Linked DNA regions of Rhodohalobacter sp. SW132. The protein of the gene in region 1 interacts with the protein of each later gene in a pairwise test. Links are inferred from orthologs where the notes say so. Each region holds a gene or a part of one and is shown on either strand. Other genes may lie near its edges. The genes, in order: leuS and ligA.

Region 1 (3,449 bases):
GGCGGCCCGAATAACCGCTTTAAAAGGGGCGGATCTGCTGGTCTATCCAACCGCTATTGGAACGCTGCACACTGAATCATCCGATGAAAAACAGCAGTTTTTGAATGCATGGAAAACGATACAGAGAAGTCACGCTATTGCAAATGGATGTTATGTTGCCGGTGTAAATCGTGTAGGCAGAGAAGAGAAGTCACTATTTTGGGGGAATTCGTTTGTAGCGGGACCGTTTGGCGATATCCTTGCCGAAGCCGGGGAGGGCGAGCAAATTTTATCCGTACAAATTGATCCTTCACAAATTGAGCCACAGCGGCAAACATGGCCATTTATGAGAGATCGACGCATTGACAGCTACCATTCCATTTTAAAAAGAATCGACGGATAGAATAAGTCAAGAATCAACGAAAGAAACGTGTATGTCAATTTTGTAAAATGTGAGATATTCTACCGGGAGCGGTGATCTCTCTTTATCGGGTTATTATTTTCCTTATCTTCACGGTCTTGAAATCAAACCGAATATTTATAATTACCCAAAAAACCGCATGAGTTCATACGATCCATCTGAAATTGAACCGAAATGGCAGAAACACTGGCTGAAGCAGAAGACTTTTAAAACTGAAAAAGCCTCAGACAAGCCGAAGTATTATGTTCTTGATATGTTTCCCTATCCAAGCGGTTCAGGCCTGCATGTGGGCCACCCTGAGGGATATACGGCAACGGATATCCTTGCCCGCTACAAGCGAATGAATGGTTTTAATGTGCTTCACCCGATTGGCTGGGATGCGTTTGGTCTGCCTGCTGAACAGTATGCGGTTAAAACGGGAACACATCCAAGAGAAACGACAGAAAAAAACGTAAATGTTTTCCGGGAACAGCTGCAGATGCTCGGTTTTTCATATGACTGGGATCGGGAAGTGAATACGACGGATCCCGACTACTACAAATGGACGCAATGGATTTTCCTGAAGCTGTATGAAAAAGGGTTGGCGTATGAAGATGAAGCGCCGGTGAACTGGTGTCCAGAGCTTGGAACTGTTCTTGCCAACGAAGAGGTCATTGATGGCAAAAGTGAAGTGGGCGGATTTCCGGTGGTTCGAAAGCCGATGCGTCAGTGGGTTCTGAAGATTACAGAATACGCCGAAAAACTACTGGAAGGGCTGGATGATCTGGAGTGGCCGGAATCAACCAAGGAGATGCAGAGAAACTGGATTGGCCGGTCGATCGGTGCGGAAATTGAGTTTCAGGTAGCCAAACACGATGAACAGCTGAACGTATTTACCACTCGTCCTGATACGCTTTTTGGCGCAACCTATATGGTTTTGGCCCCGGAACACCACCTGGTACGTGATATCACAACCTCCGAGCAGCGGAAAGATGTGGAAGAATACGTTCTGAAAGCGGGGTTAAAATCGGACCTGGAACGGCAGGAAGAGTCAAAAAAGAAAACGGGTGTTTTTACAGGGGCGTATGCAATCAACCCGGCGAATAACCAAGAGATTCCAATTTGGGTGGCCGACTATGTGCTGGCCCACTACGGTACCGGCGCTATTATGGCAGTTCCGGGTCAGGACCAGCGCGACTGGGAATTTGCAAAGACGTTTGATCTGCCGATCATCCGAACTGTACAACCTCCGGAAGATTTTGAAGGAGAAGCGTATGTGGGCGATGGTATTGCAATTAACAGTGATTTTCTGAACGGACTGGAAATCACCGAAGCAAAGTCAAAAATTATCGATTGGCTTGAGGAGAATGGAGTAGGGGAGAAGAGTATAAATTACAAGCTGCGTGACTGGCTGTTTTCGCGTCAGCGCTACTGGGGCGAGCCTTTTCCAATTATTCACGTGGATGGCAAACCGAAACCGCTGCCTGAAAGTGAGTTGCCCGTTACACTCCCTGAAATAGATATTTATCAGCCTACAAAAACCGGGGAACCGCCGCTTGCCAAAGCTGAAAACTGGGTAAAAACCACCGATCCGGAAACTGGAAAAGAGGCCCTTCGCGAAACCAACACGATGCCACAATGGGCAGGAAGTTGCTGGTATTATCTGCGTTACATCAGCCCGGAATTTGACGGTGGCCCGGTAGAGAGTGATGAGGAAAAATATTGGATGCCGGTAGATTTATATGTTGGCGGATCGGAACATTCGGTGCTTCACCTGCTCTATGCGCGTTTCTGGCATAAAGTGTTATACGATTGCGGTGTTGTATCTACTCCGGAGCCGTTTCAGAAACTGGTTCACCAGGGAATGATTCTGGGAGAAATGGAATACACAGCTTTTAAACAGAACGGATCGTATGTATCAGCGGAACAGGCTGAAGATGGTGAAGAGATTACCCGGGAGCGGGTCAGTGAAACCGATGTTGAAAAACGCGGAGAGAATTTCTTTTTGAAAGGGACTGATTTCCAGGTGGAATCGAGAGCACATAAAATGTCGAAATCGCGCGGAAACGTCATCAATCCGGATGATGTGGTGGATCAGTATGGAGCCGATTCACTGAGGCTCTACGAGATGTTTATGGGACCGCTGGAACAAGTAAAACCGTGGAGCACAAAAGGAGTGGAAGGGGTGAACCGTTTTCTGAATCGTGCCTGGCGACTGATTGTGGGTGATGAGGATGAAGCGTCACTATTGTCAAAGGATGCCGAGCCTAATGCCGATCAGCTGAAAGTTCTTCACGAAGCGATAAAAAAAGTTACGGATGACATCGAAAACCTTCGGTTTAACACTGCAATTTCCGCACTTATGATTTTTGTGAACGAGGCAAAGCAGTGGGAAGAACTTCCATCGGAGATCGCAAAACCATTTGTAAAGCTGCTCTCACCTTTTGCTCCGCACATCGCAGAAGAGCTGTGGAGCTATCTTGGTAGCGAGGTTTCGTCTATTTCATACGAACCATGGCCGGAGCTGAACGAAGCGTATCTTGTTGAGAAAAGCATCAGCTACCCGGTACAGGTGAATGGCAAAGTCAGGGCAAACATCGAAGTGCCGGCTGAGAAAGCGAAAGATAAAAATTATGTTCTGGGTCTTGCCAAAGAGCAGAAAAACATTCAGCGTTATCTTGATGAAACCACCATCATCAAAGAGATCTTTGTGCCGGAACGGATCATAAATTTTGTGGTAAAATGATCTTCATCGGATGAATTCGCTTCATCCGATGAACGATTCGGTTTGATAACTGTACCAAAGAATGTGAGATGATATTTCCCGGAGCAGCCAGCTGGGCCGATCTTTCTGAATCTGTTCAGGTGAAATCTGACAAATTCAAAAATCGAACTCACGTTTATAAATTTTGCGTTTTCTCTTTGATCAACACATTCAGAATAGAGTGATTTAATGAGTAATCGATCTGTAAGTCAATCAGGTGCACACCCTTGGAATTCATGCAGTCATTGAGGGTCTCACGGAACTCGGCATCACTTTCGGGCCGGTGCCCTGTAGCCCCGTAACTAT
Region 2 (3,230 bases), on another replicon or contig:
GAGAACTTCTGCTTCTTCTGCTCGCAGAGAGCCGGATATGGGAAACATAAATTGGTCAGGTTTAAGCCATGACTCTAAAAGAAAACGTGCACAACCATCCGTCTGGATTATCAGTGCCGGGTTGATTGTTATTTTGATTGTTACTGCGGCTATCCTGATCACACAGTTCGGATTTTTCACATCAGACGATGTTCCTCCACCGGAAAGTGTGGGAGCCGAGCAGCCGCTGCCCGGCGCTCCGGAAAGTGAAGAACAGAATCTGGCGCTTGATCTCTCGGATAACCAGCAGGAACAGCCTTCTGCTCCCGCCGTTCTTGAGGATACACTCCATGTAACCGTCTACGCTGCTTTTGACCGGCTGGATCCGGTGCGCGTCTGGAGTGACCTTAAGCCGCGGATTGATCCCTACTGGCTTGATCAGGGAACTGCGTACAATTATGAATTCCAGGATACGGTGCGAATAAGAGGAAGCTACTCCAATATGCTGCTATTCCTTAATGGGAATCGTATCGATAACTTCCGCGGTCAGTATTTCAACGAAGAGGAAAACGCTGTGGAACTCACCCGGGACCTGTTCGATTCTGATCCCCGATGGGCTACACCGGTTCCTTTTGAACTCCCGGCGAATGCGGCTGAACCTGACACTGTCTTGACCCGTCCCTCCTTTTTTTAAATACCAGATAAAGATTTTTTTGTTATGGACATGAAGCAGGCGAAGCGTCGTGTTGGTGAAATCCGTGATCTTATTGAACGGGCAAACCGGGCCTATTACGACGATGCCAAACCGTTTATCAGCGACAAAGAGTTTGATGAAGCCCTGAATGAACTGCGGGAACTTGAATTGGAGTTTGACCTGCAAACCGAAGATTCTCCTACCAGGCGCGTTGGCGAAAAACCTACCGACCAGTTCCCTACCGTTGAGCATCCCGTTGCACTGCTCAGCCTGGACAACACCTACAATCCCGACGACCTTAAAGAATTCGATAGAAGAGTACGTGATCGACTGGCGGACAACGAGTTCACATACGCTGTTGAACTAAAATTTGATGGTGCATCCATACGCCTTCGATACGAAAACCGTCAGCTCGTGCTTGGCACTACCCGTGGAGATGGTGAGCGGGGTGACGACATCACATCCAACATCAAAACGATAAAAGATATTCCTTTAACCTTACCGGAACACTCTCCCGATCTGCTCGAAATTCGCGGCGAAGCTTATATGGAGAAAGAAGCTTTTGTACGGTTAAATCAATTCCGGGAGGAATCAGGTCTGCAGCCGTTTGCAAACCCGAGAAACTCTACGGCTGGATCGCTGAAAATGCAAGATCCGCAGGAAGTTGCCCGGCGCCCGATCCGCATGTTTGCTTTTGATTTGCTATTTGAAGAGGATGATGAAAAACGAACCCAGGCAACAAAAATGGACCTTCTGAAGGAGTACGGACTCCCGGTGTGTGAGCACTTTTCAGTTTGTGATACAATTGATGAGGTTCTGGATGAGATCACCAAATGGGATGACCGCAGGCATGAACTCCCTTACGAAACGGATGGAATCGTAATTAAGGTAAATGAAGAGAAATACCGCGAACAGCTTGGAACAACATCGAAGTCTCCCCGGTGGGCAATTTCATACAAATTCGAGGCAGACCAGGCCACTACCATTATTGAATCGATTACACTCCAGGTAGGCCGGCTGGGAAGCATCACCCCTGTGGCTGAATTGAAACCGGTGCTTCTTGCAGGAACCACCGTAAAGCGGGCTTCGCTGCATAATGAAGATGAAATTCTGAGAAAGGATATCCGTCCCGGCGATACTGTTGTTGTAGAAAAAGCCGGTGAAATTATCCCCCAGGTTATTTCAGTTGTTAACCCGGAACGGGAAGATCGTCCGGAGCCGTTCAAAATGCCCGAAAACTGTCCAGCGTGTGGTGAGAAACTGGTAAAATTTGAAGGAGAGGTAAAATGGAGATGTGAGAACCCGGAATGTCCGCCGCAGGTACGGGAACGCATCATCCACTTTGCATCGCGAGATGCGATGGATATTGAAGGCCTCGGTGAAGCCGTTGTGGATCAGCTGGTGGATGCCGGTTTGATTTCCAGCTACGCCGATCTGTACAGCCTTTCAAAGGAGGATTTAATTCCGCTGGAACGTATGGCCGAAAAAAGTGCTCAAAATTTAATTGATGCCATAGACCAGAGTAGATGTCAGGCGTTCAGCCGCGTGCTCTATGCGCTTGGCATTCGATTTGTGGGTAAAACCGTGGCAAAAGATCTGGCACAAAGTTTCAGATCACTGGACGCTATTTTACAGGCAGATGAGGAAAAACTGACAGAAACTGACTCTATCGGACCAAAAATTGCGGGTTCTGTGATCGCATTTTTCGATCATTCCAAAAACCGACAGATCATTGAAACGTTAAAAAATGCCGGTTTACAGTTCGAGGCTGAGGCAGATGAGACCGAATCCAACAAATTAGCTGGAAAAACGTTTGTTCTGACGGGCACACTGCCAACACTCACTCGCAAAGAAGCCACCGAATGGATTGAAAAAAACGGAGGGAAAACAACCTCATCGGTCAGCAGCAATACCGATTACCTGCTGGCGGGGGAATCGGCGGGTAGTAAACTTAAAAAAGCACAAAAGCTTGAAATTCCTGTTATCAGTGAACCGGAGTTTAACCGACTTGTAGGACGTAATATTGATTAATCTTCAATACGTGCGAATTCGGGTTCATAATTTTGGTATCATTACGGATGTAATTTGTACTATACCGGTTTGCGCTTCTGTAATTACAAGAATGTTATAAGATGAAAGTACTGGAAAAATTAGGCCTGGGTCGAAAAAAGAGTGAAGGAGCTCCGAACATCGGCGAAAAAAAGAAAAAAGAGCAGATTGAGGCCGAAAATAAGCGAAAAGTGATCTACCGGGTGCTTATTATCTTCGGTTTCCTCGGGCTGATATTGTACGCATCACCGGATGTTATCTACCAGCCTGTTTCGAGTTATTCCGTTGGCGAACCGTGGCGGGCTGACGATCTTACCGCTCCGTTCACCTTCTCAGAACTAAAAACTGAAGAAGAGCTCCAGGACGAAAGGGATGCCATACGCTCTGAAACACCCCCTGTTTTTCATGTGAACAATGCGGTAAGAAATGAGTCTCAGGACGCACTGGATTCAATGTACCGAAATCTCCAGCCCGTTATTGACGCTTATGTACAGTGGCAGCGTTCTAA

What was found.
Region 2: the proteins of leuS (region 1) and ligA interact in binary tests that used the Escherichia coli proteins (3 or more experiments, as listed by UniProt). The link is inferred for Rhodohalobacter sp. SW132 from one-to-one orthologs.

Annotation. Positions count from the first base shown.
Region 1 is NZ_QUOK01000004.1:9,744-13,192, reverse strand. The notes cover bases 214-3,332. They hold leuS (leucine--tRNA ligase), read left to right. Parts: upstream 214-539; coding sequence 540-3,125; downstream 3,126-3,332. Other genes in these bases: DYD21_RS09090 (acetolactate synthase large subunit), read right to left, coding at 3,280-3,332; DYD21_RS09100 (carbon-nitrogen hydrolase), read left to right, coding at 214-382. Outside these bases: more of DYD21_RS09100, read left to right, coding at 1-213; more of DYD21_RS09090, read right to left, coding at 3,333-3,449.
Region 2 is NZ_QUOK01000003.1:33,787-37,016, forward strand. What follows is about bases 301-3,200. They hold ligA (NAD-dependent DNA ligase LigA), read left to right. Parts: upstream 301-697; coding sequence 698-2,704; downstream 2,705-3,200. Other genes in these bases: DYD21_RS07175 (RodZ family helix-turn-helix domain-containing protein), read left to right, coding at 301-673; DYD21_RS07185 (HD family phosphohydrolase), read left to right, coding at 2,806-3,200. Outside these bases: more of DYD21_RS07175, read left to right, coding at 1-300; more of DYD21_RS07185, read left to right, coding at 3,201-3,230. UniProt on the Escherichia coli protein: DNA ligase that catalyzes the formation of phosphodiester linkages between 5'-phosphoryl and 3'-hydroxyl groups in double-stranded DNA using NAD as a coenzyme and as the energy source for the reaction.